DNA from 2 places in the Rhodococcus sp. SJ-2 genome. Region 1 is predicted to be linked to the other one. Evidence: riboswitches for the same ligand, from Rfam matches in the RefSeq annotation. Region 1 holds a riboswitch; the other holds the start of a gene.
What was found. A riboswitch is a leader RNA that binds a small molecule or an ion and turns the genes downstream of it on or off. The one in region 1 is predicted to bind cobalamin.
Positions count from the first base shown of each region.

Region 2: another riboswitch for cobalamin. It lies ahead of ACSYG9_RS18075 (FecCD family ABC transporter permease); the one in region 1 lies ahead of ACSYG9_RS03885 (ABC transporter substrate-binding protein).

Region 1 is NZ_CM132340.1:810,482-826,632, forward strand. It holds gene ACSYG9_RS03820 (aldolase/citrate lyase family protein) at 1-689, opposite strand, end outside; gene ACSYG9_RS03825 (CaiB/BaiF CoA transferase family protein) at 686-1,891, opposite strand; gene ACSYG9_RS03830 (LLM class flavin-dependent oxidoreductase) at 1,914-3,317, opposite strand; gene ACSYG9_RS03835 (FCD domain-containing protein) at 3,425-4,135, shown strand; gene ACSYG9_RS03840 (flavin reductase family protein) at 4,159-4,698, opposite strand; gene ACSYG9_RS03845 (aldolase/citrate lyase family protein) at 4,759-5,718, shown strand; gene ACSYG9_RS03850 (bifunctional 2-methylcitrate synthase/citrate synthase) at 5,823-6,947, opposite strand; gene prpB (methylisocitrate lyase) at 7,000-7,914, opposite strand; gene prpD (2-methylcitrate dehydratase PrpD) at 7,914-9,416, opposite strand; gene ACSYG9_RS03865 (short-chain fatty acyl-CoA regulator family protein) at 9,561-10,985, shown strand; gene ACSYG9_RS03870 (WhiB family transcriptional regulator) at 10,987-11,244, shown strand; gene ACSYG9_RS03875 (ATP-binding cassette domain-containing protein) at 11,269-12,045, opposite strand; gene ACSYG9_RS03880 (iron chelate uptake ABC transporter family permease subunit) at 12,042-13,091, opposite strand; gene ACSYG9_RS03885 (ABC transporter substrate-binding protein) at 13,091-14,179, opposite strand; cobalamin riboswitch at 14,192-14,382, opposite strand; gene ACSYG9_RS03890 (SDR family oxidoreductase) at 14,375-15,268, opposite strand; gene ACSYG9_RS03895 (hypothetical protein) at 15,407-15,577, shown strand; gene ACSYG9_RS03900 (Rv2732c family membrane protein) at 15,683-16,151, shown strand, end outside.
Region 2 is NZ_CM132340.1:3,827,499-3,843,649, reverse strand. It holds gene ACSYG9_RS18100 (ABC transporter permease) at 1-224, opposite strand, end outside; gene ACSYG9_RS18095 (MlaE family ABC transporter permease) at 221-1,033, opposite strand; gene ACSYG9_RS18090 (hypothetical protein) at 1,414-1,638, opposite strand; gene ACSYG9_RS18085 (TetR family transcriptional regulator) at 1,974-3,275, shown strand; gene ACSYG9_RS18080 (SDR family oxidoreductase) at 3,437-4,096, shown strand; cobalamin riboswitch at 4,195-4,377, shown strand; gene ACSYG9_RS18075 (FecCD family ABC transporter permease) at 4,533-5,612, shown strand; gene ACSYG9_RS18070 (ATP-binding cassette domain-containing protein) at 5,624-6,412, shown strand; gene ACSYG9_RS18065 (ABC transporter substrate-binding protein) at 6,405-7,499, shown strand; gene ACSYG9_RS18060 ((2Fe-2S)-binding protein) at 7,528-8,361, shown strand; gene ACSYG9_RS18055 (FAD-dependent oxidoreductase) at 8,439-10,337, opposite strand; gene ACSYG9_RS18050 (MFS transporter) at 10,341-11,678, opposite strand; gene ACSYG9_RS18045 (LysR substrate-binding domain-containing protein) at 11,818-12,771, opposite strand; gene ACSYG9_RS18040 (DUF6875 domain-containing protein) at 12,791-13,432, opposite strand; gene ACSYG9_RS18035 (amino acid adenylation domain-containing protein) at 13,429-16,151, opposite strand, start outside.

The DNA.
Region 1 (16,151 bases):
CCCAACGCCGATGCACGACGGGCCTCGCGTTCGTATCCGTCGGCGTCCGCGAAATCGGGATACGGGGCGTCGATGGCGAGCAGCCCACCGATGCGTGCAGCGGTCAGCACGGTCATTCGCGCGTAATGCCAGAAGTCACCGGGGTATTCGTCGCGCGGCCGGAAGTTCGTGTCGACCCGGGCTCCCTGCGACACCGAGAGGTCGCCTGCGCCGAAGATCAGTGCGTCCAACCGGGGGCTGGACAGCGCGATCTCCTCCGCGTGCGCGACACCGGCGACGTCCTCGATGAGCACTTCCAGCCGGATACGTTTCGTCATGCCGAGGGTGTCCTCGACCTGCGTGAGGAGGGTGTCGACCCACCACACGTCACGAGCGGCGGTGACCTTGGGAACTATGACGACATCGAGGTTCTCGCGCGCTCCGGTGACGACCTCGACGATGTCTCCGTACGCCCAGCGGGTGTCGATACCGTTCATCCTGATCGCGCGGGCGGTGTGTCCCCAATCGAGTTCGTTGAGCGCACGAACAGCTTTGCCGCGGGCCTCTTCCCGCTCCGCGGGGGCGCAGGCGTCCTCGAGGTCGAGGAACACGAGGTCGGCATCGGAAGCGGCAGCCTTGGCGAACATCCGCTCGTTGGACGCCGGTGTCGCCAGTTCCGACCTTCGGATCGGACGGGGCTGGGAGGTCATGACGAATTCCTTTCCGACGTGATGATGTTGCGTTCACACAGATCGACGAGTTGCTCGTCGCCGAGACCGAGGAGTTCGGTGAGGACCTCTTCGGTGTGGGCGCCCAATGCCGGCCCGAGACCGTCGACGATTCCGGGATTCCCCGAGAATCGCGGAACCGGCGCCTGGACGAGCATGCTCCCGAGGTCCGGGTCTTCGACACGGACGAACACCTCACGGGCCTTCATCTGTTCGTCCTCGACGAGCTGGGAGATGTCGTAGACGGGCGCCGCAGCAATCTCTCCCGCTTCGAACACGGCCATCGCCTCGTCGAGCGTGTGCTGCGCCACCCATTCGGCCACGATCTTGTCGACCTCGTCCAAATGCGCGAGACGCCGTTGCGGATCGGAGAAATCGGGATCGTCGACGAGGTCGTCGCGCCCGATCGCCCGGAACACCCGCAACGCGATCGTCGGAGAGCTTGCCGACATCGCGAGCCACTGGTCGTCCTGCGTCCGGTACGTGTTGCGGGGTGCGGAGATCCCCCACCGGTTCCCCGTGCGCTGCGCGATCTCGCCGGTCTGGTCGTAGGTGAGCAGCGACTGTTCGAGCAGACGCGCCAACGGGTCGACCAGATTCACGTCGATCAGCTGACCGTCCGCACCGTGGACATCCCGGTGGTACAGCGCCATCATGATCGAATACGCGGCATTCAACGAGGCCACCCCGTCGGCGAGCATGAACGACGGGAGTGTCGGTGGGCCGTCGGATTCGCCGACGGTGTGGGCGAATCCGCTCATGGCTTCACCGAGCGTCCCGAATCCCGGTCGCGACGACTTGGGTCCGGTCAGGCCGAACCCGGTGACGTGCAACATGACGATCTTCGGGTTGACCGCTCTGAGAGACTCGTAGTCGAGCCCCCATCGGGTAAGGGTGTGCGGCCGGGTGTTCGCGACGACGACGTCGCACTCCGCAACGAGACGTCGTACGAGTTCTTGACCGTCCTCGGTGCGGAGATCGATAGTGACGGAACGCTTGTTGCGTCCGAGGCTCTTCCAGACGAGTCCGATCCCGCCCTTCTGCACACCCCATCCCCGGATGGGGTCGCCGCCCTGCGGTTGCTCGACCTTGATCACGTCGGCGCCGAACTCGCCGAGATACGTGGCCGCAAGTGGTCCGGCCGCCAGGGTTGCGAGATCGAGAACCCGGATACCGTGCAGCATGGTGCTGCGCGACGGTTCGGGATCAGGCATGCTCGACCACCCGGTCGTCCACAAGTTCGGTCTGCGCGCTTGCAGTCATGAGGTTCTCGGGGCGCTCGAGCCCCAGGTTCTCACGCAGCGTGGACCCGGTGTACTCCTCACGGACGAGTCCGCGCGCACGGAGTTCAGGCACGACGAGCCGCACGAAGTCTTCGAATGCGCCAGGGAAATGAGTTGCAGCGATGACGAATCCGTCGCACGACCGCGACTGGAACCATTCCTCCATCTGCTTTGCGATCTGGGGGCCGGTGCCCACGAAGCGAGGTCCCTGCAGCAGGGTGGCGCGGTGGTTGGCGAGGACGCGCAGGGTCAGTTCCTGGTCTCCGATGTGACGCTTGACGCCCTGCACAAGGCCCCGGATGCCGGATACGCTCTCGATCAGCTCGTCGGTGACGACGTCGTCGAGGCTGTGACCCGAGAAGTCGTGGTTGGTGACCTCGGACAACAGGGTCAGCGACGCCTGGGGGTGGACGAGGTCGTGCAGGAAGATGCTCTCCTTCTGTTGCGCGATCTCCTCGGTCTCGCCCGGGATGACATAGACCATGGGAAGAACCCTCACCGTGTCCGCCGCCCGGCCGTACTCGGTGACGAGCGCCTTCTGATCGGCGTAGTGCTCTGCAGCGACGGCCTGGCTGGGGTCGCCGGTGAAGATGAGATCTGCCCACTTGGCGGCGAACTGGCGGCCGCGACCGGATTGGCCGGCCTGGATCAGCACGGGCCTGCCCTGCGGCGTCCGCGGCACGGTCAGCGGGCCTTGGACATCGAAGAATTCACCGTGATGATCGACTTCGTGGACCTTCTCCGCGTCGGCGAAGATACCCGACTGCCGGTCGGCGACGATCGCATTGTCTTCCCACGAATCCCACAGTTTGGCAACGACTTCCACGAATTCTTCGGCGCGGTCGTAACGCTTGTCGTGGTCGAAGTGCTTGTCCACACCGAAGTTGCGCGCCTCGGCGTCGTTCACCGACGTGACGATGTTCCAGGCCGCGCGTCCACCACTGAGATGGTCGAGTGTCGCGAATGTCCTTGCGACGTGGAACGGCTGGTAGTAGGTCGTAGAGTAGGTCGCTCCGAGTCCCAGATGCGTGGTCGCGGCTGCGGCAGCACCGAGAATCGCGGTGAGGTCGAGCTTGATGGGCCTGGCACCGTAGCGGACGGCGTCGGCCACGGAGTTGCCGTAGATACCCGGCATCGCAAGCCGGTCGTCGAAGAACATCAGATCGAAGCTGCCCTCTTCGAGGACCCGTGCGATCCGCTGGTAGTAGTCCAGGCTCAAGTAGTCCTGCGCCGAGTTCGGGTATCGCCAGGATCCCGAGTACACGGACACGTTCGACGCCTGCATGAACGCCACGAGCGTCATCTGGTCGGTTCTGCGCTCTGTCATGGAAGGCTCCCTTACCGGAAATAAACACATCTGATGTCAACTGATATATTTAATGCTCGGTGATAGATTGTCAACACCAAAAATGCGCACAGGGAAGGGCGGTCACGATGACGGAGACCGACCGGGGTCCGTGGATCGTCGGCGAGACGTCCGATGAGACATCGTCGAAGCAGACGGGCCGCGAGCGTGTGCGCGCAGCGCTACGTCACCGGATCCTGTCCGGCGACCTCTCCCCCAACGATCGCATCGACCTCGACGCTGTCGCAGAGGAGTTCGGAACGAGCCGCACCCCCGTGCGGGAGGCGTGCCTGGCGCTCGCGCAAGAAGGCCTGGTCCGCGTCGCGCAACGCAGTGGCATCACCGTCATCGGGGTCTCTCCGGAGACCATCATCGAGAATTTCGCGCTGATGGCCGCGTTGTCCGGGGTCGCATCTCAGTGGGCCGCAGGTCGGATCACCCACCAACAGCTCCTCCGCGTACGCGAACTGCATCGAGAGATCCGCGTCGCCGCAGCCTCCGGCGACGACATCGCCACCCTCAACTGGCTGTTCCACCGCGAGATCAACAAGTCGTGCGGGTCGACACGCCTGCAGGGAATGCTCAGCGACGCCGGGCGCATGATTCCCCAGCGATACTTCGAACTCTTTCCCGAACGCGTCCCCTGCAGCCTCGACGAACACGACGCCCTCATCGGAGCGCTCGCCAGAGGCGACGGCGCCGAAGCCCGGCGCATCACCGAGCAACACTTCACTGGAGCGGCACAGATGCTGAGCACCTACATCGCCCAGGCCACCCGCAACGGCACCCCGCCCCGATAGCTCTTCCTCCTCGAGCGCTCTTCCTACTCGAGCCGCGAGTGGTCGCCGAGGCTGTGCCACCCGCGGTCGTGGTAGACGAGCGGTGCACTGGAGTGCCCGCCCATACGGTCGTCGACGCCGGACATGTCACCTTCCTGCACATCGACATCCATCGCCTCGGCGACGATCACCCACGCGGCCCCCGCCTTCACGCGTTCCACGGCCCGAGCACGGATACGGGTGTGCACGTCGCGGAAATACACCTCTCCGGTGGGCATCCTCTCCCAGAGCGACACATCGGCGAAGCGATCGATTCCGCTGGTGGCGCCGAGTTTGGCGAGGTGCAACTGCTCCGCCCCGAGGAGGTGCACCACCACGGTGTCGGCCACAGCGATCGTCGGCGAACTCGACGAAGCGTCGGAGACCGAGAACATCAGCATCGGAGGGTCAGCGCTCACCGATGCCACCGACGTGGCCGTAAGCGCCACCGGCCCGCCCCCTGCGTCAGCGGTGACGAGTGCGACGCCCGCCGGGTGAGCGCGGAACGCAGCGGTGAAACGGCTCGGGGTTGAAGTCGTGGACACGACCGTATATTACTCATAATCAGATACATCAGTACAGTCTGAATATATGAAAGGTGTCCCATGAGCACCCGCACCATCCGCCCGAGGCGCAGCACCCTCGCAGTACCCGGATCGAATCCCAAGATGATCGACAAGGCCCGCGGGCTGCCCGTGGATGCACTGTTCCTCGACCTCGAGGATGCGTGCGCGCCGAACGCGAAGGCCGCAGGCCGCAAGATCATCGTCGAATCACTCGAGGCCGGCGGATTCGGCGACAAGATCCGGACGGTGCGCGTCAACGACTGGACAACGCCCTGGACCTACCGCGACGTCGTCGACGTGGTCGAAGGCGCAGGCGCGAATCTGGACTGCATCATGCTCCCCAAAGTGCAGGACGCCGCGCAAGTGCGCGCCCTCGACATGCTCCTGACCCAGATCGAGAAGTCGGTCGGGCTCGAGGTCGGCAGGATCGGAATCGAAGTACAGATCGAAACCGCTTCGGGACTCATCGCTTTGGACGCCATCGCTCAGGCAAGCCCGCGAATCGAAACGCTCATCTTCGGCCCCGCCGACTTCATGGCGTCGATCCACATGAAGTCACTCGTGGTCGGCGAGCAGCCGCCCGGATACGACGTGGGCGACGCCTACCACCACATCCTCATGTCGATCCTCATGGCCGCGCGCGCCCACGGAAAGCAGGCCATCGACGGCCCCTACCTCGCTATCAAGGACCTCGACGGACTCGGACGCGTCGCCGGACGGGCGGCGGCACTCGGATTCGACGGCAAATGGGTACTCCACCCCACCCAAGCCGACGTGATCAACGAGACTTTCAGCCCCGATCAGGCCGACTACGATCACGCCGAGAACATCTTGGACGCGTACGAATGGTGCACCTCGGAAGCAGGCGGATCCCGCGGCGCGGCGATGCTCGGCGACGAGATGATCGACGAGGCCTCCCGCAAGATGGCATTGGTCATTTCCGGCAAGGGACGCGTGGCGGGCATGACACGAACGTCGGTATGGCAACCTCCGCAATGACCTGAAGTGGCCCCCACCGGGTCATCGGTGGGAGCCCCTTCAGGAATGCGTCCCGGGTCAGGAGACGTTGACGGAAACAGCCCGGGGCGCCGCTGCGGTGGGTATCAGGCCACGACGGACCGTTGCGGGACACCCGTGTATTCGCTGAGCGGACGGATCAGCGCGTTGGATTCGCTCTGTTCGATGATGTGGGCCGTCCAGCCGGTGATGCGGCTCATGACGAAGATCGGCGTGAACACCTCGATGTCGAAGACCATGAGGTAATACGCAGGCCCCGTGGGGAAGTCGAGGTTCGGCTTGATTCCGGTGGCGTCGGCCATCGTCTTCTCGAGGATGTCGTACATCCGTGCCCACTTGTCGCCTCCGGTGTGCGCGGCGACGTCGAGGAACGCCTGTTTCATCGTGGGCACCCGCGAATCACCGTGCTTGTAGACGCGGTGGCCGAAACCCATCACCTTCTCCTTGCGAGTGAGCTTGCCGCGCATCCATTCTTCGGCACGTTCCGGTTCGCCGATCTCGAGCATGTCGTGCATGACGGCCTCGTTGGCACCGCCGTGCAGCGGACCTTTGAGTGCACCGATCGCCGCGGTCACGGCACTGTAGATATCCGACATCGTCGAGGTCACCACGCGCGCTGCGAACGTGGACGCGTTGAAACTGTGCTCCGCGTACAGGATCAGCGACACCTCGAACGCCTTGACGATCTCGGGCTCCGGCACCGATCCGAAGCACATGCTCAGGAAGTTCTCGGCGAAGCCCAGAGAATGGTGCGGCCGGATCGGGTCGAGACCATGGCGACGTCGATGGTCCGCTGCCACGATCGTCGGCAGGACCGCCATCATGCGCAGCGACTTGGCGCGATTCGCGGCGGGAGTGCTGTCGGCCTCCGCCGGATCCTCGGCACCGAGATAGCTGATCGCAGTCCGCACCACATCCATCGGGTGACAACTCTCCGGCAACTTCGCGACGAGCGCGAGCAGTGAGCGGTCCGCGCGGCGTTCGGCGCGCTCACGCTGCATGAACAACGCCAGTTCGGCGTCGGTCGGCAGTTCACCGTTCCACAGCAGGTAGGCGACCTGCTCGAAACTGCAGTGGGCGGCCAGATCCTGCACGGCGTAGCCGCGGTAGGTCAGCGAGTTGGTCTCGGGCACCACCTTGGAGATCGCGGTGGTGTCGACGACGACGCCGGCCAGGCCCTTGTAGATCGTCGGAACAGCGGTGTCCGTCATCACTGCCTCCTTCGGAGGTCTCGTGGACGCTGCCTCCAGCGGAGGCCAGTCGTCACTGCTTGGTCGAGAGAGTGAAATTGAATATGCCGGAATCGAATTCGTTGTAGCGCTCGTACTCGAGCAACTCGTAGAGACGTGAGCGGGTCTGCATCTCGTCGACGAGGGTTTCCTGCGTCCCCTCCTCGTGGATGACCCGTAGTCCCTTCTCGATGGCGCCCATGGCCAACCGAAGAGTGGTCACCGGGTAGATCACCGCGTTGTAGCCGATCTTCTCGAGGACCTGCGCCGGGATCAGCTGCGACTTGCCGAACTCGGTCATGTTCGCGAGTAGCGGGACATCCACTGCCGCACGGAACTTCTCGAAGTCCGACGCGGTGTGCAGTGCCTCGGTGAAGATGAGATCGGCACCGGCGTCGGCGTACGCCTTCGCACGGTCGATCGCAGAATCGATTCCTTCGATGCCTGCGGCGTCGGTGCGGGCGCAGATCACGAAGTTCGGGTCGCGACGAGCCGCCACCGCAGCACGCAGCCGGCGCACCATCTCGTCGGTGCCGACGATGGCCTTGCCGTCGAGGTGCCCGCACCGCTTTGGATTGACCTGATCCTCGAGGTGCAGTCCGGCGACCCCCGCGTCTTCGAGGACGGTGATGGTACGGGCCGCGCTCATCGGCTCACCGAAGCCGGTGTCGGCGTCGACGAGTACCGGCAGATCGGTCACGCGGGCGATCTGGGCGCTGTGCGCGGTGACCTCGGTGAGGGTGGTCAGCCCGATATCGGGAAGCGCCAGTGCGGCCGAGAAGGCCCCACCGGAGATGTAGACGCCCTCGAACCCGATCTCCTGGACGAGTTTGGCCGTGAGCGGGTTGACAGCGCCGGGCAGACGCGTGATGCTGCCCGATTCGAGGCTCTTCCGGAAAGCGATGCGCTTGTCCGCGGGCGTGGTGGAGGCAGCGATCAGACCCGTCATCAGAACAGGCCCTTCGGCAGCTTCGGTGCACGCGCCAGCACGTCGTCGGACACGGTGAACGTGAGTTGGTTCAGTTCGCCGGCCTTCAGTTCCGCGACACGCTGGGCTGCCTCGAGGAAGCGCTCCTGTTCTGCTGCCGCGACAACACCCTCGGCGAGGATCCGGAACTTCTCGATGTATTGGGTGCGGGCGAACGGGCGCGCACCGAGCGGGTGAGCGTCGGCGATGGCGAGTTCGTCGACGATGACCTCGCCGTTCTTCAGTGTGACCTCGGCGCGGGCACCGAATGCCTTCTCCGCCGGGTCGGTGGAGTGGTAGCGGCGCGTCCACTCCGGATCCTCTGCGGTGGAGATCTTGTTCCAGAGCGCGATCGTGTCGGGGCGCTGCGCACGCTCGGGTGCGTAGGAGCGCTCGTGGTGCCACACGCCGTCCTGCAACGCGACCGCGAAGATGTACATGACCGAGTGGTCGAGGGTTTCACGCGAGGCCTGCGGATCGAACTTCTGCGGGTCGTTCGAGCCGGTACCGATCACGACATGCGTGTGATGGCTGGTGTGCAGCACGATCGACTCGATCTGTTCGAGGTCGCCGATGCGCTCTCGCATGCGACGGGCGAGGTCGATCGGAGCCTGACTCTGGTACTCGGCCGAGTGCTCCTTGGTGTAGGTGTCGAGAATGGCGCGCTTGGCCTCCCCCGGCGCGGGCAGCGGAACGTGGTACTCGGCCTTCGGTCCGCCGAGCAGCCACGCGATCACGCCGTCCTCACCCTCCCAGATGGGAGACGGCGCACCCTCGCCGCGAAGGGCGCGATCGACGGCCTCGACCGCCATCTTGCCTGCGAAAGCGGGAGCGTAGGCCTTCCAGCTGGAGATCTCGCCCTTGCGGGACTGTCGCGTGGCCGTCGTCGTGTGCAGAGCCTGCCCGACGGCCTGGTACACGGTCTCGCTGTCGAGTCCGAGGAGCGTGCCGATCCCGGCTGCGGCGGACGGGCCGAGATGTGCGACGTGGTCGATCTTGTGCTCGTGCAAGCAGATCGAGCGAACCAGGTCGACCTGGATCTCGTAGCCGGTGGCGAGGCCACGGATCAGATCGACACCGCTGCGTCCGGCGTGCTGGGCCACGGCGAGGATCGGCGGGATGTTGTCGCCCGGGTGGGAGTACTCGGCGGCGAGGAAGGTGTCGTGGAAGTCGAGTTCGCGCACCGCAACCCCGTTCGCCCACGCTGCCCACTCCGGTGAGTAGGTGCCGCCGATACCGAACACCGTCGAGCCCGGTGCGTACGGGTGGGTCTGAGCCTGTGCCCGAGCGTTGGACACGGGGCGGCGGGTGAGCGACGCCGCCGCGACTGCGGCGTTGTCGATGATGCGGTTCACGATCATGTCTGCGGTGTCGTCCGGGACCTCGACCGGGTCGGTCGCAACCTCCGCGATCCGCCAGGCGAGGTGCTCTTCCTTCGAAAATTCTTCCGCGGACCGATGGGTGCGTACGAGATGTGTCTTCACTGGATCCTCCGAACGTTGACGCTTCGATTTGCACGCTACGCAGGCTTCGCCAAGTTGGAAATCCCTTGCATATGCCTATTTTTGCGGAACACATCGAGCAAATTTGTAAATCTTGCGAATGTTGGAAATGTTAGATTCACAGCCATGCAGAAGATGTACGCCGGTGCGCGGCTACGCCGCCTGCGAGAGGAGCGCGGCCTGACGCAGACCGCGCTTGCGCACACGCTCGGACTGTCGACGAGCTACGTCAACCAACTGGAGAACGACCACCGCCCACTCACGGTGCCGGTACTGCTACGCCTGAACTCGATGTTCGACCTGGACATGACGTTCTTCGCTGCCGACACCGACGCGCGACTACTCGCCGATCTACAGGATGTGCTCGCGGAGAGCCCTGAGGCCGTGGATGTTTCACCGTCGGAGATCGACGAATTGCTGTCGCGGAATCCTTTCGCCGCGCGGGTACTCGTCGGCCTTCACAGGAGACTGCGCGGCGTCACCGAGCAGCTCGAACAACTCGCCCCGGGCGATCCGGGCGTCGTCGCCGACCAGTCCGCCACGACACCCTACGAGGAAGTCCGCGACTTCTTCTACGACCGCCGCAACCACATCGCCGAACTCGACGATGCCGCCGAGGAACTGTTCACCAGCCGGGGACTGACAGTCGGCGGGCTCGATCTGCAGTTGAGCGGTCTGCTGCACGACGAGCACGGCATCACAGTGGTCATCCGCACCGATGAACCCGACCGGATCGGGCCGAAGCGCACCTACGACCCGGTCACGAAGGTCCTGACCCTCGCGCGACGCCTGACCCCCGGTCAACGCGCATTCCAGCTGGCCACGCAACTCGCGTTCATCGCGCACGCCGGCACTGTCGACGCAGTTGTCGCAGATGCCGAGGGCTTGCCCGAACGCTCACGTGCCCTTGCGCGTGTAGGCCTGGCCAACTACTTCGCCGGGGCACTGATCCTGCCGTACACCCAGTTCCTGCGCTCCGCCGAGGCGATGCGCTACGACATCGACCTTCTCGGCGCGAAGTTCGAGGTGGGTTTCGAAACGGTGTGTCACCGGTTGTCGACTCTGCAGCGGCCCGGGCAGCGTGGGGTGCCGTTCTTCTTCGTCCGCACCGACCGTGCCGGAAACATCTCGAAGCGCCAGTCCGCCACCGCTTTCCATTTCTCCCGTGTGGGCGGCAGCTGCCCGCTGTGGATTGTGCACGATGCGTTCACGTCGCCGGGGCGCATCCTGACGCAGGTGTCGCAGATGCCCGATGGCCGTACCTACCTGTGGATCGCCCGCACCACCCATGAGGGCGCCCCCGGATATCTCGCCGCCAAAAGGGATTTCGCGGTCGGTCTGGGCTGCGATATCGGCTACGCCGACAAACTCGCCTACTCGCGAGGGTTGCGTCTCGACGATCCCGACACCACGGTGCCCATCGGCGCGGGTTGCAAAGTGTGCGATCGTCCGTCGTGCACCCAGCGGGCATTCCCGCATCTGGGCCGCACCATCCGGATCGACGAGAACAACGCGGGCCTCGTGCCCTACTCCGCCACCGAGAGCCGGTGAGATGCACGAGCGACACCTCGATCAGGATGTGGACTGGTGGGCGCAGGCCGATTGCCGGTTCTTCGGTCCCTCGGCCTTCTTCGGGCCCGACTCGGAATCGCCCGCCGAGCGACTCCGCCGCGAGAACCACGCCAAGCGGATCTGCGCCGGTTGCTCTGTCGCCGACAAGTGTCTTCAGTACGCGGTCGACAGCGGCGAACAGTTCGGGATCTGGGGTGGGACCTCGGAACGGGAACGTAAGTCCCTGACCCGTGCGTGATTTCGGTATCCGGAACTAACAGAATCACGCACGGGCAGCCGGGCTGCGCAACCTGTGGTAACGGATCACGGGAACTCCGTCATCGACCTCGACCGTTGCATGAACGCCGTACACCTGCTCGACCAGGTCAGCGGTGAGCGCCTCGACCGGCGTGCCGTGCGCGACGATCCTTCCCCGCGACAGCACCACCACCCGATCGCAGAACATCGCCGCGAGATTGAGATCGTGCAACGCCACGTAACTGGTCACCGGAAGAGCCGCGACCCGTTCGAGAATGTCGAGCTGATGCTGAATATCGAGGTGGTTCGTCGGTTCGTCCAGCAACAGTTCTTCGGGTTCCTGCGCGAGGGCCCGGGCGATCTGTGCTCGCTGACGTTCACCACCGGACATCGAGCGCCACAACCGGTCGGCGAACTCGACCATCCCCGTCACGTCGAGCGCCCGGTCGATAGCGGCGCGTCCGCGCTCGTCGCGCCCGAATGCGTCGGTGTGCGGAATGCGGCCGAGCCGCACCACATCTCGCACCCGAATGTCGACCTCGGTGTGTGCATGCTGCCCGACCATCGCAACCCTGCGCGCCAGACCTCGCCGGCCTAGGCTCCCGATATCGGTTCCGTCGAGAGTCACCGTCCCGTCGTCGGGACGATCGATGCCGGCAAGCAGGCGCAGCAGCGACGATTTTCCCGATCCGTTCGGTCCGAGCAGCCCGATAGTCTCCCCCGGCACCGGGTCGATCGTCACGTCGTCGATGACGAGGTTTCCGCCGCGGCTCCACCGCAGCGACTGCGCAGAGAGTGTCACGGCGTACTCCTCGTACGGAACAGGATCAGCGCGAATGCCGGGACGCCGATCAGAGCGGTCACTACACCCACCGGAACCTCCTGTGGCGCAAACACAGTGCGGGCCACCGCGTCCACCCACACCATGAACACCGCGCCCACCACCGCGGTGACGGGCACGAGATGACTGTGCCGGGGGCCCACCAGGAATCGTGCTGCGTGCGGAAGGACGAGACCGACGAACCCGATCGCACCCGCGGCACTGACCAGCACGGCAGTGATCAGAGCGGTCACCAGCAGGAACATCAGACGGGTACGGCCCACCGAGATGCCGAGTGTCGCGGCGGTCGACGAACCGAATGTGAATGCGTCCAGGGAGGATGCTTTGATCAGACACACGACGATACCGAGCGCGCACACCGTGCCGCAGAGCGCCACATCGCTCCACGTGGCGCCCGACAGCGATCCCAGGAGCCAGAACAGCACACCGCGGGTGCGTTCCGCATCGGCGGACGAGATCACGATGAACGACGTCAATGCCGAGAACAGCTGGGTTCCCGCAACTCCTGCGAGCACCACACGCGAGGTGCCGCCACCTGCGCCGGTGGCGAGCAACAACACGAGCGCGAACGACGCGAGCGCACCCAGGAATGCGCCACCCGACAGCGACACGGCGCCGCCCCCGATACCCAGCACCGCAATCATCACGGCGCCCGTCGAGGCACCCGACGAGATCCCCAGAACGAACGGATCGGCCAGCGGGTTGCGCAGGAGCGACTGCATGATCACGCCGCACACCGCGAGACCGGCGCCGCACACCGCGGCCAGCAGGGTCCGCGGCAGCCTCAGCTCCCAGACGATCCCCTCACGGATCGCGCTGACCGAACTGTCAGCGAGCCCCAACCGGTCGAAGATGACGGCGTAGACGTCCGGCACGGACAGTTCGGCCGGGCCGATCGTGACCGTCACAGCGATCGAAAGCGCCAGTACCACCAGTCCGATCGCAACGACGACTGCTGCGACAGGGCCGCGCTCGGTAGGCGACCGATCCTTCGTCGCCGACACCATCAGCCCGCGAGATTCCACTCGCGCAGTGCGGCGGCGACCTTCTCGATTCCGTCGATCGTGCGGATCGACGGGTTCATGTCGGCACCGTTGACGACGATGTACCGCTGGTTCTGCACGGCCGTCAGACGCTGGGTCACCGGATTCGTTTCGAGGAATTCGATCTTGCTGTCCAGCGCGTCACCCGCAATGCTGCGCCGGCTCAGGTCTCCGAGTACGAGGGCCGTGGGATCCCGATCGAGGACCGACTCCCAGCTCACCTGCGGCCACTCGTTCGTGGTGTCGTCGAAGACGTTCTTCGCGCCGACGGAGTTGGTGATGATGCCCGACGAACCGCAGCACCCCGCGACATACGGGGTGGCCGTGTCGGCGAACCAGTACGCGAGAGACACCCCGGAGGCGTCGATCTCACCCGCGGCCGTCTCGTACCGCTGCTGGAGTTCGGCGACGAACTCTTCACCGCGCTCGGTCACGTCGAAGATCGCGGCGAGTTCGCGAATCTCCTTGTACACCGCGTCCATCGTCAGTGGCTCGGTGCGGTTGCCGTCGGAGTTGACGCTGTTGTCGTCCTTGCCGTCGCAGTCGGTGGGCGAGAGGTAGGACGGTACCCCGAGCTGCTCGAACTGCTCCGCCGTCGCGACGCCGCCTTCGCCGAGGGTGCCGCCGAACGATGCCGACACGAAGTCGGGTTCGGTATCGAGCACGACCTCGAACGACGGATTGTTGTCGGCCAGGCGCGGGACCAGCTCGTTCTCGGCCGCGAGGTTCTCGCGCACCGGATCGGTCCACGTCGCGGTGCCGACCATGCGCTCGGCCAGGCCGAGCGACAACAGGATCTCGGTCGACCCCTGGTTGAGCGATACGGCACGCTGCGGCGCGGCGTCGACCGTGACCTCGTGGCCACAGTTCTCGATGGTCAGCGGGTAGTTCGTCGAGCCCGCCGCGGCGCTGCTCTCCTGCCGGTCGGCGGCATCGGAGTCCGCATCACTCGACGAACAGCCGGCGACGGTCAGTGCAACCGCGACGAGCGCGACGCCTGTGCGCAGCACCGTGTGCCGCCCCGTACGGGCGGCGAAAATCGAAATACTCATGTCCATCCTCGTGGTAATGCCTCGGCCGACGCAGGTGTCCTGGCTCCCGGATCGACGCTTTCCCCCGGCCTTCCAGCCCATACGGGCCGTGACCGTGAATTGGGGGATCGCTCCTCGGTGACAGTTGCGGGACAGCCCCGGATTCGCACCGGTGTTCCCTACGCCGAGTCACACAGTACAAGACCTCGTCCGAGGTCAGGCGAATGGCACACCACCGGTCACCGCAACGACCTCGCCCGTGACATAACTCGATTCCTGTGATGCGAGAAAGACATAGGCGGGGGCAAGTTCGGCCGGTTGCCCCGGCCGGCCGAGGGGGACATCGGCACCGAAGTGTTCATAGGCATCCCGGGTCATCGTCGCCGGGATCAGCGGAGTCCAGATCGGACCTGGGGCTACCGCATTGACGCGGATTCCCTTGGACGCGACGTCCGCTGCCAGCCCCCTGGTGAAGTTCACGATGCCCGCTTTGCTGGTTGCGTAGTCGAGGAGACCGGGTGACGGGTTCGTGGCCTGGATCGACGTGGAATTCACGATCGTCGACCCCGGAGGCATTTCGGCGACTGCGTACTTGCAGAGCCAGAACAGCGCATACAGGTTGGTCTTCATCACGCGATCGAACTGCTCGGTCGTCATGTCGGCGATGCCGCCCGGCTCCATATGCTGGTAGGCGGCATTGTTGACGAGGATATCGAGTCCGCCCAATTCCAGAACAGCGGTGTCCACCAGCCCACGGCACAGATCTTCGGAACGAATATCGCCGGGGGCGAGCACCGCCCGGCGCCCCGCATCCTCGATCAGCGTGGCCGTCTGCCGCGCATCGTCGTCTTCTTCGAGGTAACTCAAGACGATATCGGCGCCTTCGCGTGCGAACGCGACCGCGACGGCCCGCCCGATACCCGAGTCGGCACCGGTGACGAGGGCACGCCTGCCTTCGAGACGGCCGCTTCCCCGATACGTCCGCTCTCCGTGATCGGGTGCCGACACCATCTCGGAGGTGCGACCCGGATACGGGATCTCCCCCTGGTCCGCAAGTGGTGGCGTCGCGAATTGCTCTTTCGGATTCTGCATGCGGTGCTGGTCTGGCATCGGGTCCTCCGGACGTCGGGGTGACTCTCGGCATACCCGGTCCGCCGAGGCGGCACACGCGGTTCGTCGCGACGCTGTCTGGGTATGACGCTGTCTGGGGATGCAGAAACGCGACACCCCCCGACGAAAGGACGAGAGATGAACGCAGAGAAGGATCCGAAGACGGACGGAGCGACACGCAAGGAGAACGGTGCTGCTCCCGATGTGGTGTCCGACCCCGCGCAGTCGACGGAAGACCGGTCCTCCGACTGGACCGACGAAGGCGGCGCGACCCCGTCGGGTCCCGCGACGGATACCGACGAAGACTGACGCCTCTACCGATTCTGGGTTTACCCTGGTAGTCGACACCTTGTACCGGATCGTGCGCGGACGTCCATAATGGCCTCTCGTGTGGTCGAACGAGGAGGCGTGCCCGTGAGTGAAAACCTGTCGGCGTACCGGAGCGACTTCGCGCGGATCGAGAAGCGGATCGCCGGGGAGTTCGATGCCGGGAAGCGGCGCTGGGTGCTCGCCGGGTTCATGACCCTGTTGGCCATCGGGCTACTGCTGCCGTTGACGTCGACGCAGTGGTCGTGGATGGCGCTCGCCGACTGGTTCGGTGGGGGCGCCCCCGTCTCCATGCCGCTGCGGATCTTCGTGACGCTCGCGGCGGTGTTCGGGGTGCTCGTGTCGTCGATAGCACTGGCCCGGCGCAGCTGGAGGTTCGCGGTTGCAGCGACGCTCGGCTGCGGTCTCGGCTCGTTCTTCGGCCTCTTCGGCTACTGGTCGCAGACGGGAATGATCATCGACGGCCCGCACGCTCCTGGGATCGGGATGGTGATCGCGTGGGTGTCGATGGTCGCGCTGACTTCGCAGTGGTTACCGATCGCGCTCAGCAAGTCGC
Region 2 (16,151 bases), 2.8 Mb from region 1:
ACGATGCCGATCGTTCCGCCGCCCGACAGCAACGACTGGGTTCCGAAGCTCACCTCACTGATCTGAGCAAAAACATGCTTCCGAAACTTGCTGAGAGCATATGGAATCGAAGCGATGGTACGGAAGTAGAACGAGACATGCATTCCGAGTGTCGCGAGGTTGTCGCCGACACGCCCCACCGCCCGTGTCGCACCCGCGATCGGTTCACGTGTTGCAAGTGTCATGCGAACTCACCGACAGCTGGAACGATGACCGTGTACAGGGCAGACAGCGCGGTGTTGACGATGAACACGAGTGCGAACGCGATCACGACCGCCTCGTTCACCGCGTCAGCGACGCCGCGCGGGCCGCCTTTCGTGTGCAGTCCCTTGAACGTCGCCACGAGGGCGGAGAGCAAACCGAAGACCGCTGATTTCACCAGTGCCATAACGAAATCAGCTGGTCGTCCGTATTCCGAGAATGTCGCCATGAATGTTCCGGCGGGTAGGTGCTGCACATAGATGTGATACAGCCAGCATGCGGCGACACCACCGAGAGTGACCATCGAACACAGCGCGAGAGACACTACGACGGCACCGACGAGTCGCGGCGCCACAAGACGTTCGAGGACGTCGAGTCCCATTACTTCCATCGCGTCGATCTCTTCGCGGATCTTGCGTGACCCGAGATCTGTGCAGATCGCCGATCCGGCGACACCCGCAAGCATGAGTGCACACACGAGCGCCGATGCCTGGCCGACGATGATGAAAGCGACGACCGCGCCCGAGTAACCACCGGCCCCGATCCGTCCGGCGAGTTCGCCGACCGACACGGCGATGAATACGCCGACCGGAATCATCAGCAGCAGAGACGGTCCGGTGCACACCCGTCCGATGAACAGGGTCTGCGTGACGGTTTCGTGCAGCGACAGTCGTCGTCGGATGATGGCAACCATCAGGACTACCAGCGACTGCACGGCGAACCCGATCAGGAAACCACCCTCGGTCGCGACGTCGCGAACCGGACCGCGCGATGCCGGCAGCTCGTAGGTCATCTACTGAATCCCTTCATTTCGCACCCCACAACCGTTCTCCGCACACGCGGATCACCCCCATCCGGTAACCGAGCACATCGGCAACACCACCGGAAACAGTCTTCGATTTGCAGTGAAGTGTGGCACACAAGTCTCCGACCGACAAGGCTCAAGTGAACACTCATTCTAGGTTATAGAGCGCGCCTTCCACGCCCTGCGTCTCGGCATGCCCCGTGGGGACGGGCCGACGAAACATGCTTGGTGCCAGTCTATTCTACTATTGCCCGCCGCCCATCACTCGCACATGCCACAACGATCGCGAGAGGCGATCGGATGCCACAGGAGAACAGTCGTACAGAACACGAGCCGCCATACCCTTCAGCGTGCGGCGAGTTCGCCGTTCACGTCATGCATACGTCGGAGAACGTCAGAACAGGCCAGCACACGATCGAGCCCAGGAACGAGATCACCAGATCGACACCTTCCATGTCCGCAAGGTGCGAGGTGTGGGTGAGAGTCCAGATCACCCCGACCAATCCGTACGGAATGGCGATCAGAACGACCAGACCGATGAATTCGGCCACGGACATCTCGTAGGACAGAACCCTGCGTGCAGTGTCGAACACCGGACGGGCCTCCAGCAATCAGTAGGGACAACGGATCCGGATCGCGGAAAGCACCTCGACGCAGGGTGCTCGCCGGGGACGGTATCACCGCCGCATTCGAAACGATAGAGTTTTGTGAACGGTCATTCCGAAGAGTTATCCATCGGACACGAGAACCACAACCCCGCCCTGAACTAGGATTATGCTGCCCTTCTCGCGTTTCTGCACACATATGACAGCAAACAACGGTTCACATGTGCATGATGGTTCGCCGCTGCAAGCAGCGTATGCTCGCCCGAAGAGAGATGCCCGCCGCATCGCAGCCAGGGCAGCCCGAGCAACAGAAGTAGGTGCGCGTGGTCGGCAAGACTCCCTCCCCTCAGGCCGAGCGCAGATCGCGGCCGAAGAACCGGCGAGACCAGATCGCCACTGCGGCCGCGATCGCCTTCAGCGAACGTGGCTACCACGGCGTGAGTGTCGAAGACATCGCCGACGAGGTCGGAATCACCAAATCCGCTCTGTACCGCCACTTTCCGGGGAAGTACGCACTCTTCCTCAACTCTGCTCTCATACTCCTGGACGCCCTGGAGTCCGCTCTCGAGAGCTCACCGACGGGCCACGCCGAATCGGCTACGGACGAGCTCCGCGCGCATCTCTGCGCCATCATCGGCACCACGATCGCCAACCGGCGCACCGCAGGTATCTACCGCTGGGAACGCCGGTACCTACGACCGGAGGATCGCTCTCCCATCCGTCGGCGCGCATGGGAGGTCAACCGCAGGATCGGGGAATGTGTGAGCCTCATCCGCCCGGATATTTCCAGCACGGACACGTTCGTGCTCGTTGCCGCGATGCTCAGCGCAATCGGCAGTATCACTGCGCACAGCCTCACCCTGGCTCCGCGCCGCATCGAGCACATCCTCGTCGATGCATGTGTGGCACTGTCCCGGTCGGATCTCTCTTCGGAAGAACCCATTTCGTCGATACCCACCGCTGCGCGCCACCCGTCGTCGGTGAACAACATGCGCGAGGATCTTCTGCAATCGGCGATCGAACTCTTCCATCGGGAGGGGTACGCGGAAATCGGAGTGGAGGAGATCGCCTCGACCGTAGGCCTGCCCGCGTCGGGCGTCTACCGATACTTCCCATCGAAGGCCGATATCCTCGCAGCCGCTTTCTACCGTGCGATCGACCGGCTCGAGACCTCGATCGAGTCGGCACTTCAGCGGACCTCGAGCCCACGAGACGGCCTCGAAGCACTTGCCACGGTGTATATCGAGCTCTGCATCTCGCAGCGGGAGTTGATGTCCGTGTACTTTGCGGAGCTGATCAATGTGCCTCCCGGACCGCGGGCAGATCTACGTATGCGCCAGCGACTCGACGTCGAACAATGGGCCACCCTCCTCAACGAGGTACGCCCCGAACTCTCGAGCGTCGAATCACGCTTCCTTCTGTACGCAGCGCTCAACCTCGTTCCCGATCTGGGTGTGTTCCTCGGTCCCAACGCCGTGCGGCAACAGGCGCCACGGATCCATGCGGTGATGATGTCGGTACTGCTCGGCTCCACGCCCGAACAGCCTGCATCCTCCGAACACAATCCGCGTATGCCGAAGTCGAGTGCCGCCGGGTCACTGTCTGCGCACACGCCGTCCAGGTAGCGATCGCCTGCCGTGTCCGGCCACTCCGGCAACTCCGCGCGCGAACAGAAGAGGCAGGCCCCAGGCGTCGACCGAGTGTGCGTGCCTTCTTCGCGCGCGGATATCGGAAGGAAGGCATGCTGGGAGACGCACCCGATCCCCGGACACAAGGAGCACTCGACATGGCACGCATCGCACTCTTCGGCGGACACGGCAAGGTCGCGCTGCACCTCGAGCGGTTACTCGCCGACTCCGGCCACGAGACCAGTGCGTTCATTCGCAACCCCGACCACGCCGACGACGTACGCGCCGCAGGAGGCACGCCGGTGGTGGCCGACGTCGAGCAACTCGACATCGCGGCGCTGTCCGACCTGCTGCAGGGCCACGATGCGGTGGTGTGGTCGGCGGGTGCGGGCGGCGGCAACCCCGCCCGCACGTACGCCGTGGACCGTGATGCCGCGATCGCATCGATGACAGCCGCGCAGGAGGCAGGCGTGCGGCGGTACGTGATGGTGTCGTACTTCGGGGCGAGACCCGACCACGGTGTGCCCGAGGACAACAGTTTCCATCCGTACGCAGAGGCGAAGGCCGCCGCCGATACACACCTGCGCGGCACCGATCTCGAGTGGACCATTCTCGGGCCGAGCGCCCTCACCCTGGATCCCCCGACCGGACGGATCGAGATCGAGGGTCAGGGTGCGAGAGACAAGGGGCAGGTCTCGCGCGCCGATGTCGCCGCCGTGATCGCTGCAGTGCTCGAGCGTCCCGAGACCGCCGGTCGCATGATCGAGTTCAACAACGGCGACACACCGATCGCGGAGGCGCTCGACGCACTCCGCTGACGGTCGTCACCGGTAGATCGACGCCGTGGACCCCGGATCTCGCACAGCGGGTCCGGACCCACGGCCATTGTTACGCCTGTGTTACGTTCTCCACGAGTCAGAAGCAGCCCTGATGCAGTACGTGCATCAGAAATGCAAGGGAATCCGGTGCAACTCCGGAACTGTCGCGCAGCGGTGAAGGCGACCGACAGGGCACGTGCCACTGGACCGGAATCGGTCCGGGAAGGCGCCCTGTCGGAACGACCCTGAGTCCGAAGACCTGCTGGCTCACCGAATCACACACGTGGGCCTCGCGATTGGGCCCCTGATACGAGAGAACGATCGATGCGCGCCCAGACCGATGGCACCGCCCTCCCCATTCGTGTTCACGCCTCCGCACGAAGCGACCTACCGACCCCACGACAGGTCACGGAGTCCGCACCGTCGGGGTGCTGAGTTGCTCGAGGTCGCGAAGTCACCTCAGCGCACCACGCCACCGCAGCACACACGAATTCCGGCGATCCCGCTCCTGGTCGTCCTCGCCCTCGCGGTCGTCCTCAGCGGATTCATGTCGCTGACCTTCGGGTCCGAGCCGGTGCCGCTGTCCGCCACATGGGACGTGGTGCGAGCACATTTCACCGGTGGGGTCGGCCCCGACCCGGTGTACGACACGATCATCTGGGAACTTCGTGCTCCCCGCATCCTGATGGCGCTCATCGTCGGTGCAGGCCTGGCCATGGCCGGGGCCGCAATGCAGACCCTGGTGCGAAATCCGCTGGCCGATCCCTATCTTCTGGGTATCTCCGCCGGTGCCGGCGTCGGGGCCACTCTCGTCATCATGTTCGGTGTCCTGACCACTATCGGTGTGTGGGCATTGTCGTTGGGCGCCCTGATCGGCGCCATGGTCGCCGGAGCCGCGGTCTTCGGCATCTCCATTGCACAGGGGGGCCTGACCCCACTCCGTCTCATTCTCACCGGCGTGGTCATGGCCTCGGCGTTCTCGTCCGTCTCCAGCTTCCTGGTCTTCCTCAGTGATGACCGCGATGCCGTTCGGTCGGTCCTGCACTGGACCCTCGGAAGCGTGGCGGGTGCGATGTGGGTGCAGATTCTCCCTGCCCTGCTCGTCGTGGTTGCGTCTGCCGCGATCCTGTTCGCACTCCATTCATGGCTCGACGCGCTGGCAAGCGGACCGGACGTGGCCAGAGCACTCGGTGTGCCGGTGCGGGGGCTCCGACTGGGACTCTTCGCTTTGTCGTCGATTCTTGTCGGCGTGCTGGTCTCGGTGTCCGGAGGAATCGGATTCGTCGGCCTGATCATGCCGCACCTCGCCAGGATCGTGGTGGGCGCACGCCATCGGGTGGTGCTTCCTGTGGCCGCACTCGGTGGCGCACTGTTCCTGCTCTGGATCGACATCGCTGCTCGGGTCCTGCTCAGTCCGGAGGAACTCCCCCTGGGTGTGATGACCGGTCTCGTGGGGGCACCGGTGTTCCTCTTCCTGCTGGGGCGCCGCCACTACAGTTTTTCGGACGGTGACTGATGCATATTCGGATGCGCAATGTTCGCTGCCGGATCGCCGGATCGGACATTCTGTCCGGCATCGATCTCGACTTCCCCGCCGGCTCCATGGTGGCGCTGGTGGGAATCAACGGGAGCGGTAAATCGACATTGCTTCGAACCCTCGCAGGCCTGCGCGCCCCCGCGGAGGGAACCGTCACCCTCGACGGCCGAGATCTCTATTCGCTTCCGCCACGTGCTCGGGCACGAGCGATTGCCTATGTCGGTCAGGAGGAAACACCCCCTCAGGACCTCTTGCTCGGTGAGATGGTCGCCATGGGCCGCATCCCCCATCGGCCACCCTGGTCCCTGGGAGAAGAATCCGATCGGGAGGTCACACTGCGCGCACTGACCACCGTCGAATTGGCACACGCAGTCGATCGCCGGTGCGATCAACTCTCGGGCGGTGAACGGCGCCGCGCCATGCTGGCTCGTGGATTGGCTCAGGAATCGTCCCTGCTGATCCTGGACGAACCGACCAACCATCTCGATATCCGCCATCAGATACACCTCCTCGACACACTGCGCGGCCTCGGCTGCACGGTGGTGGCCGCAATGCACGACCTCGCGCTCGCGGCGGCGTACTTCGATCGGGTCGCCGTCCTCCACGACGGCGCTCTCGCGACCTACGGCGACGCATCCGAGGCCTTGTCCCCAGCAACGATCACTCGTGCCTTCGGCGTTCCTGCAACACAACTCACCGATCCTGCGACCGGACGGCAGCACCTGGTGCTCGGTACCGACTCGCCCCGGATCCGATCACACACGGAGAACCATGCCTGAGTACGTCCCATCCCGTTCGAAGACCCTGCCTCGTTCGAGGACTCCGGTCTCGCTGGCCGTCGGCCTCCTCACCGCAGCCATGACGCTGGCCGGCTGCAGCAGCGCAGACGAACAGCAGGAGGTTGCGTCGGACGGTCACGTCACCGTCGAGAACTGCGGAGAGCAGATCACCTTCCCCTCGCCGGCACAGGCGATCTACGCCAACGACAGTCAGATCCTCCTGAATCTGCTTGCCCTCGAGGCCGACGACCGGATCACCGCGATCAGCGGTATCCGTAACACACGGCTCGACCAACTTCGCGGTATGTACGGCACAGCGCGTATCGACGCCTTGCCGGTCGTCTCGGAAGAATCCTTCAACCTCGAAACCATCCAGGCCCAGAAACCGGACGTGGTGATGGCCGGCCACGGATGGGGTTTCAGCGTGGAGAAGAACATCACGCCCGAACGCCTGAACGACGATTTCGGCATTCCCGCGTACACCGTCACCCCGACCTGCCTGCCCGGTTCGCTCGACGCGCTGTCGCCGTGGGACGAGGCGTACGCCGATCTGTCGAACATCGGGAGCATCGTCGGCCACGACGATATCGCCGCCGTGAAGATCGACGAGTTGCAGCAGCGCCGCGAGGAGATGGAGTCGGCGCCACGAGCGGACGGTGCTCCGACCGTCATGTACGTCACCTCGGTATCGAACGAAGGGGTGTCGAGCGCCGGTAATCCGCACCTCTTCACCTCGATCATCGACGTGACGGGTGCTCGTAATGCGTTCGACCACGTCGACGAGAAGAGTCCGAAGGTGTCCTGGGAGTCCGTGACTGCCGCGGACCCGGACTTCATCGTTCTCACTGACACCGGCGACGGTAGCGGAGCTTTCGAAGCGAAACTGGCTCTGCTCACCGAGAATCCCGCAACCCGTTCGTTGGACGCGGTGACACAGGGACGCATTCTGAATCTGCCGACCGACATGGGTCGCAGCGGTGCACTGATGATGGATACCGCGGAGCAACTGCGGATCGCATTGGAAGAGGCAAACCTACTGCCTCGGAGTGGAATCGAGCCGCGCATGGACCTCAGCGCGTTGAAGTGACCGGCGGCGAACGATGAAAGGTCCACACGTGAACGCGGACTCGGTACTGGCCGAGCTGATCAGCGCACTCCCGGCGAGCGCGCATTCTCCCCTGATGCTGGATGCCGGGTCTCAGGAGATCCCTGCGTCGGCGGTCCTCGACCCGGAATGGATCGGGGACGAGATGCAGTTGCGTGCCGACCGCTGGCAGGTCGACGATCCGTTGATCGTGGGGACGGTGCTGTGGCGTGCGATCAGCAATTCACTGGTTCTCCCGACGATCGCGAGTCTGTTCGTGACCGGCACGGCCCTGAGTCCGGCGATGCAGGATGTGGTCCTGCACCGCCGGGCCCTGACCGGCCGCGACGCCGACTTCGTCGCGGTAGGCGGGATCTCGACATCGGACGACACGTTCTCACCGAATCGGAAGATGTACGGACGACTGGTGGGCGCGCGGTCGACTCGCGTCCTCACCACTTCTCCGGAAGCCGCCCTGATCGAGTCATTGGGCGCCGGAATCGAATTCATGGCGAGCCGCTGCGGTAAAGGCGAGCGGCGACTCTGGGCTGTTGCAGTCGACTCCCTCGCGACCCGGTTCCTGTGGGCAGGCTCGGCCACGGGACGTGCGAACGACGCGATGGACGCCGCGCGCGCCATGGTGCAGAGGATCTCGGATCAGCTCCCGGGGCCTCGATTGCCGGACCCACGGTTTCAGACCGTCGTGGCGGATGCCTCGTCCTCACCGCACACCTTCGTGCACAGGGTGTCGTGTTGTCTGCTGTACAACGGCCCGCACGGAGTGAAGTGCTCGACATGTCCTCGTCAGCACCCCGACGTCCGGCTCGAACGACTCGTCGAGCGTGCTCGGCGAGCGGACCGGTAAGAGCCCGGAACGGCCGAACGTCACCTTCATCCAATCCAACTGAACGAAGGTGACGTTCGGCCATATCGCAGCGGGCGTCAGGCCTGCTGAACAAGCTCCTCGACCCGCACCGGGGAGGTGTCCGAGGCAGCCGCAATGGCCTCCTCGAACTGCCGGTGGTCGACCTGCGAACCGAGCATCAGGGCGAGACGCGTGAGGAAACCTTCACGATCGCTCTCGTCGACCTGGTCGAGCGCAGTCGACAGCCCCAGCCACACGTTCTCACGACGCTGCTCGTCTTCGGTGACCTGCTCGGCCGGACGGGCAGGCAACGCGTCGCCGGATGGAGCGGCACCGGAGCGCAACGCGTCTGCGATACCCGACAGCCCTGCAACAGGCACGCGGCACAGCAGAAGACCGTCGGGACGGATCACGAAAGTGTCGCCGGCCTTCGCGCCGAGCGCGTCGGCGAGGTCGGCGGCGTCGAGTACGGTCACACCGTCCACCTCGGCACTGCCGACTGCGAGTGCGCGGACGCTCTCGGGCGACAGCGCTGTTGCGAGCTCGGCCGTGGCCGCGGCGAGCGCGGCGCTGCCCGCCTCGTCGAGCCCGAAGCCGAGCACCGCGAAACCGGTGCCGCGAGCGACGTTGAGTGAGGTGTCGGCCCCGCCGATGCGCACTCGGCGGTCTTCGACCGGATCACCCGGCAGCACACCTTCGGTCCCCGGAGCCACCGACCACGTCAGCGGCGACAGTCGCGCGTGGGTGGCACTGGACTGACGCGGATTGATCAGGTGACCGAACTCGGGGCGACCGACTGCAAGCGCGAGGACTGCGTCGCGCGTGGTGCGGTATCCGTGGCTGCCCGGGCTCATGATGAGGGTGGACTTGCCTGCGTTGGCAACATTCTGCTCCCACGCGTTGTGGCGCTCGGACGAGTACGCCTGAAGCAAAGCGGCGTCGGCATTGCCGTGGATCACGGCCGCGAGCTGCCATGCGAGGGTCTCGGCGTCCTCCATGCCGGAGTTCAGGCCACGCACACCGAAGATCGGAACGAGATGCGCTGCGTCCCCGGCGAACAGGATCCGGTCGTGGGCGAACTCGTCGAGGGCGAGCGCGCGGGCACTGTAGAAGCCCTTCCACTCGAGGGTCCACGGCAGGTCGTTCTGCAGCCAGTCGAGGTGCTTGGCGATGCGAGCCCGGATGGCGTCTTCCTGGGTCTCGATCTCGGCGTCCTCGGACGGGTCGAGCTGGTAGTCGATGCGCCAGATGTCGCCGGGTTGCTTGTGCATGATGATCGTCGAACCCGGGTTGCTCGGCGGGTCGAACCACACCATGCGCTCGGCGGGCAGAGCCGACTCCCAGTGGATGTCGGCGATGACGTAGCGGCCTTCGTAGCTGGTGCCCTGCAGGCGCAGGCCTGCGAGTTCACGCATGCGGCTGCGACCGCCGTCGGCCGCGACGACGTACTGGGCGCGCAGGTGGCGCTTGCCGTCGGCGGTGTCGACTTCGAGGGTGACTTCGTCATCACCGCGAAGAATGCCCGCAATCGATGCCTGCCAGTACAGGGTGATGAGCGGATTCTGCTCGATGGTGTCGACCATGATCTGTTCGAACTCCGACTGGGAGACGTTGATCATGGGCGGACGCACGTCGAAGTCGCGCTGCGGCATCTGGAAGTGCAGGACCTGCTGGTCGCGGTAGAAGCTACGGCCGCCGGCCCACGGGAGCACGATCTTGTCGAGTTCGGCACCGAAGCCGAGACGCGCAGCGGCTTCGAGGCTGTGACGGGAGATGCAGATCGCGCGGCTACCGAACGACACCTGGTCGGCGGCCTCGATGACGGTGACCGGGATGCCGCGCTGCGCGAGCCCCAGAGCGGTGGCCATGCCGACCGGTCCGGCACCCACGACGACGACGGGGAGCGTCTCGTCGGACGGAGTCATCGACTCGAACGTCGACGCGGGGTACTTGGGAGGCTGGTAGTAGGTCGACACGGTTCAGACACCTTCCTGCGAGGGGGACTGTGACTGCTCGGTGCTCGTGCCTGCTGAAGGCACACGCAGGAGCAGGATGCTCATGAGGCTGACCAGGGCGATCAGCACGAAGTAGCCGGTGATGGAGATCGAGGTACCGGTCGCTGCGAACAGCGAGGTTGCGATCATGGGGGCGAGACCGCCGCCGAGGATGGCACCGACCTGGTAGCCGAGGGACGCACCGCTGTAGCGGATCTTGGCGGGGAACAGTTCCGCGAACAGCGCTGACTGGGGTCCGGCGCAGCAGCCGAGGGTGAAACCCAGTGCGATCATGGACAGCAACATCACCGGCAGGATCGCGGTGTCCATCAGCGGGAAGAACAGGGCTGCTGCGACGACGAGCGCGGCCGATGCCTTGATGTAGATCGTGCGGCGGCCGACGAGGTCGGAACGCCAGGCGCTGTAGGCCATGCCTGCCATCCAGAACGGGCACGAGGCGATGAGCAGTGCCAGCATCGCGGTCTTGCTGTATCCGAGTTCGGTTTCTCCGTACTTGAGGACATAGACCATGTAGGCGTACGCGATGCCGTTCGTGGCGATGAATGTGCCACCGGCCAGCAGCACCGTCTTCCAGTGCTTGGTGAGCACCTCGAGGATCGGCATCTTCTCGTCGACTTCGGCGGGCGCTTCTTTGGTCGCTTTGAACTCTGCGCTCTCCTCGAGCCCGAGACGGATCCACATGGCGACGATGACGAGGACGGCCGACATGAGGAACGGCACGCGCCAGCCCCACGAGTTGAAGGCGTCTTCGCTCAGGAACATGGTGAGCGGCAGGTAGACGAGGTTCGCGATCAGCACACCCGCGGGCACCCCCAGCTGAGGTGCCGCACCGTACAGTCCACGCTTGCCTGCGGGCGCGTTCTCTGTCGCGACGAGGACGGCGCCACCCCACTCGCCGCCCACCCCGAGCCCCTGGATGAACCGCAGGGTCACGAGAAGGATGGGGGCGGCAACCCCGATGGCGTCGTAGTTCGGCAGCAGGCCGATGGCGACTGTCGCGAAGCCCATGAGGAGTAGCGACGTGACGAGCATCGACTTGCGACCGATCTTGTCGCCGAAGTGTCCCATCACCACGCCGCCGATCGGGCGCGCGATGAAGCCGACGGCGAGCGTCGCGAAGGCTGCGAGTGTGCCTGCGACGTCCGAGGAACCCGGGAAGAACTGATGTCCGAGCACGAGCGCCGCTGCGGTGCCGTAGATGAAGAAGTCGTACCACTCGATGGCGGTGCCGACGAAGCTGCCGAGCGCGGCTTTGCGCGCCGCTTTTGCCGACGTCTGAGGCGTCGAGTCAAGAACGGTCATGAGTACGGGTGCCCTTCGGCGAGGTGAACTGGAACGGATCCGATTAACGAGCGTTCGGACGCGGTACAGCCATCATGAGGGCGGTCACATTCATTTGAAAAGCGGATAAAGTCGGGGATCTATCCCCGAAAAACCGTCATTAGAGAGATTTTCCCAGTTCATGGCGGTTGCCTCCCTGACGGGCAGTGACCACGAAGTGAACAAAAGTTTGCGCCACACGACTGGGCAGCGCATCTTTTCGCCACGTGAGGACGACGTCGACGCTCGCCGGCTTGGGCTCCGCGAACGGCCGCACCGCGATCGGAAGGCCCTCGTAGGTCACGTCCAAGGAGGGACGCTGAAGCAACAGCGACCACCCCAGTCCCCGGCCCACGAAGGCGCGGCACGTCTCGTAGTTCTGAGTCCGGTAGGCGACCACCGGCGAGAAACCTGCCTCAGCGCACACACTCACCGCGTGCCCCGAACTCGGCGGCGCGTCGAGCATCACCATCGGTTCGTGAGCGAGATCCGTCAGCCGCACCGGAGATCCCGACAGCGCCGCCGGGTGGTCGGCGGGCAGCAGCAACATCGGCTCCCTGGAGTCGAGGACGACGGACTCCAGCCCGGGCTCGAGGTCGAGGTCGTACATGAAGGCCACGTCGAGGTCACGCGAGTCGAGCTGCGCCCGCAGCCGGTTCTGTGTGTCTTCCCGGAAGTCGACACGCGCTCTCGGGTGAGCCTCGGTGAATCCGGTGATCAACGACGGCAGCAGCGTAGGCCCGAGTGACGGATAGCAGCCGACCGCGACCGGTCCCGCTACGGAACCCGCCTCGGAATGGGCGTCGTTCTCGAGTTCCGCGGCGAAATGCAACACCATCTTGGCTCGCTCGAGAACTGCGTGCCCGGTCGGAGTGAGACGCACTCCGCGCGCTCGCTGACGTACGAGCAACTTGACGTCGAGTGCTCGTTCGAGATCGTTGACGGCGGCGGACACCGCCGAATGCGACATGCGGAGCGCGTCCGCAGCTGCGGTGATGGTCCCCCAATCGGCGACGGCAACGAACGCCGCCAGCTGGCGGATCGTGTAGGCGGGCACATCCTCGGAACGGGCCATACGCCCCACGTTAGATCGACTACGTCACGACCCGATCGGCGATATCGGATCGCACCATCGACGGCACGCTCGCGGCGAACTTCTTCAGATACGCGAGGATCCATTCACGCTGCGAGGCCAGGAACGGAAAGTCCGAGCCCACCATGTGCCGGACGGCGAGCATCGGCAGTGGGGCGTCGAGTGCCCGGAACGCGCTGTTCCGCAGCCCGGAGACCGTGCAACCCGGGTAGAACTGGCCGAGCATCAACCCTGCCAGCACGAAATCCGACTTTCGCTCGTTCTGCACGAGCTCGATCACCTCGTAGTCGGTGACGTCGGGAAATACCGCAACGACCGACCTGAGCGCGGCGTCCGGTCCGGAGACAGGCGAGAAGTGCGGAAAGAGCTCGGCGAGGTCGTCGGCGACATCCCGCATGCGCTGCGCGTCGACGGCACCCGGGACGAAGACCGCGTAGAACAGCCCCCGGCCGATCGACGGCGCGGCAAACGGGCAGACCGGCCCGCTCCGCCCCAGATCGTCGTGCGGACTGCACAGAAAATCGACTGCCCAGCGACGTAACTCCCCGGTACGGGGATGTTCGTCGTCCCGAACGTCGTCGAACACGCTCACCGGCTCGATGCCGGATCGGCGGCCACGGAGAACTCTGGTCTGGTCGGTCATCGCTGGCCTTTCCTGAGGTGGTCCACCAGGACCGGGGTGATCTGATCGAGCGCCCGCGTACCGGTCATGTCCCGGTGTGTGACGTCGAGGTGGTGTGTCTCGATGACCCCGTCGATGTGCGGTTGCCAGACCGCGACGGGGTCGGGCATCCGAACGGCAAGGGCGTCGGCGGATTCGAAGAACACGACGTCGGTGACGAGCCGGACTGCCGGCCGGTGCGCGGTTGCGAGGGCCACCGTGTGCGTGAACCCACGACGCAGGGCCTCGCGCCGGGCCGCGTCCACAGTCCCGGCGGGAACCACTGCCTCGACTTCGGAGTCGACGATCTCGGCGGTGGGCGCGGGGGACGCCTCGTCCGGAAGGTGGGTGTCGAGCATCGTGAGCGTCGCAACGAGATCTCCGCCTGCCGTGAGCTGCGCCGCGATCTCGTGGGCGATCTGTCCGCCTGCCGAGTAGCCGAGCAGGTGGTACGGACCGTACGGTTGCACCGATCGGATGCTCTCGACGTGGACGGCCGCGAGATCCTCGAGCGTGTCGGTGACGCACTGCGGATCGGTCAGCAGCGGCGACTGCAGCCCGTACACGGGCCGGTCGTCGATGCGTCGTGCGAGTCCCGCGAAGCACCAGGCGGTGCCCACAGCAGGATGGACACAGAACAGCGGCTCGCCCGCCCCGCTCGCACGCAACGGCAGCACTGCGTCGAACGAGTCGTCATCCGTCTGCGAGTCGGCGACGCGCCGTGCCAGGGAACCCGCGGTGGGATGCGTGAAGAGCCACTGCACCGGCACGGGGCGGCCGAACGACTCCGACAGTGACGCCACCACGGCCGTCGCACCGAGCGAAGTGCCGCCGAGGGCGAAATAGTCGTCGTCGATCCCGACTCGCGGGGTGCCGAGGCCGGCTGAGAAAGCGGTGACCACGATGTTCTCCGTGGCATCGCGGGGCGCCCGATACGCGCGGCGACCCGCGTTCGAGTCGGGAGTCGGCAGTGCCGCCCGGTCCAGTTTGCCGTTGGGAGTGACGGGGAGCGTGTCGAGCACGGTGAGCGTCGCGGGCACCATGTGAGGGGCGAGGCGCGCTTGGGCGTAGACGCGAACGTCATCGGCGACGAGACGCCCGCCGGGAACTGCGACGACATATCCATCGAGTCGGTCGCGGCGAACGGAGACCACTGCCCGGGCCACCCCGGGGGCATCGTTCAGCACCGATTCGATCTCACCGGGTTCGATCCGGAATCCGCGGACCTTGACTTGCAGGTCACTGCGGCCGACATAGTCGAGGGTGAGTGCGCCGTCGGCCGAACGGCGCCACCGCACGAGGTCGCCTGTGCGGTACATCCGCTCCCCCGGTTTACCGGAGGGATCGGCAACGAACCGGGACGCCGTTCCTGCGCGTCGGTTGCGGTAACCGCGCGCCACGGCGGGGCCGCTCACGTACAGCTCCCCCACCACGCCGGTGGGGACGGGGCGAAGCCGATGGTCGAGGACGAGTTCGGTGATTCCGCGGATCGGGCCACCCAGTTCGACGAGACCATCCACGACGAGGGGTGAGCCCGCGTTGGTCTGGATCGTGTTCTCGGCCGGACCGTAGGTGTTGATCATGTCGCGGCCCGGTGCCCACTGGGCCACGAGTTCGGGCGGGCACACTTCTCCCCCGACGACGACCGTGCCCAGATCCTCGAGTCCGGTGGGGGTGACGGTCGCGAGCACCGACGGTGTCAAAGCGACGTGCGTGACCCGTTCTCGGGTAAGTAGATCGGTGAGCTCGGTACCGCCGTAGACGGTGGGCGGCGCCACCACGAGACGGCCACCCGACCCGAAGGCCCACAACTGCTCGAGGATCGCCGCATCGAAACTCGGTGACGCGAAGTGCAGTACCCGCGACCGCGACCCGAGCGCGAACCTGGTGCGTTGTTCCTCGACGAAGTTCGACAGACCGCTGTGGGTGACCACCACTCCCTTGGGGGTTCCGGTCGATCCGGACGTGTACACGATGTAGGCCGCGTGGTCGGGGCGCAGCGGTGAACTGCGGTCGGCGTCGGTCACCGCGCGGTCGTGGTGAGTTGCGATGTGTGCGGCCTCGGCTGGGTCGTCGAGGACCAGCCATCGCCGGTGCGGCAGGTCTGCCTGCAGTCCCCCGCTGGTGATTCCGACGGCCACGTCGGAATCCTCGATCATGTGCGCGATCCGCGCGGCCGGGTACTTCGGATCGACCGCCACGTAGGCAGCACCGGTCTTCGCGACCGCCCACAGCGCCATCACCGACTCGACCGAGCGTGTCAACGCCACGGCAACTACGGTTTCGGGACCGGCTCCGAGTTCGATCAGTCTGCGCGCCAGACGATTCGAACGCGAGTCGAGGTCGAGATAGGTGAGGTGGTCGTCGCCGCATACCACCCCGACAGAGTCGCCCCCGATCGTCGCACCACGCTCCAGCAACCGAGGGAGGGTGAGCGCGGGCTCCATCGGCCCGCCCGAGACCGGCACGAGCTCCGCGCGTTCGGCCGAGTCCAGGATGTCGATCGCGCCGATCTCCCGGCCGGGCCGGGTGACGACCGCGTCCAGGACTCGCGTAAACGCCGCGGCGAATCGCTGCACTGTCGACTCGTCGAAAATGTCGGTGGCGTAACCGAACTCGGCTGTCATCGCACCTCCATCCCGCGGTTCCTCCACTGCGAGGTAGAGATCGCATTTGGCAACCGGCGGAGCCGCGTCGACGG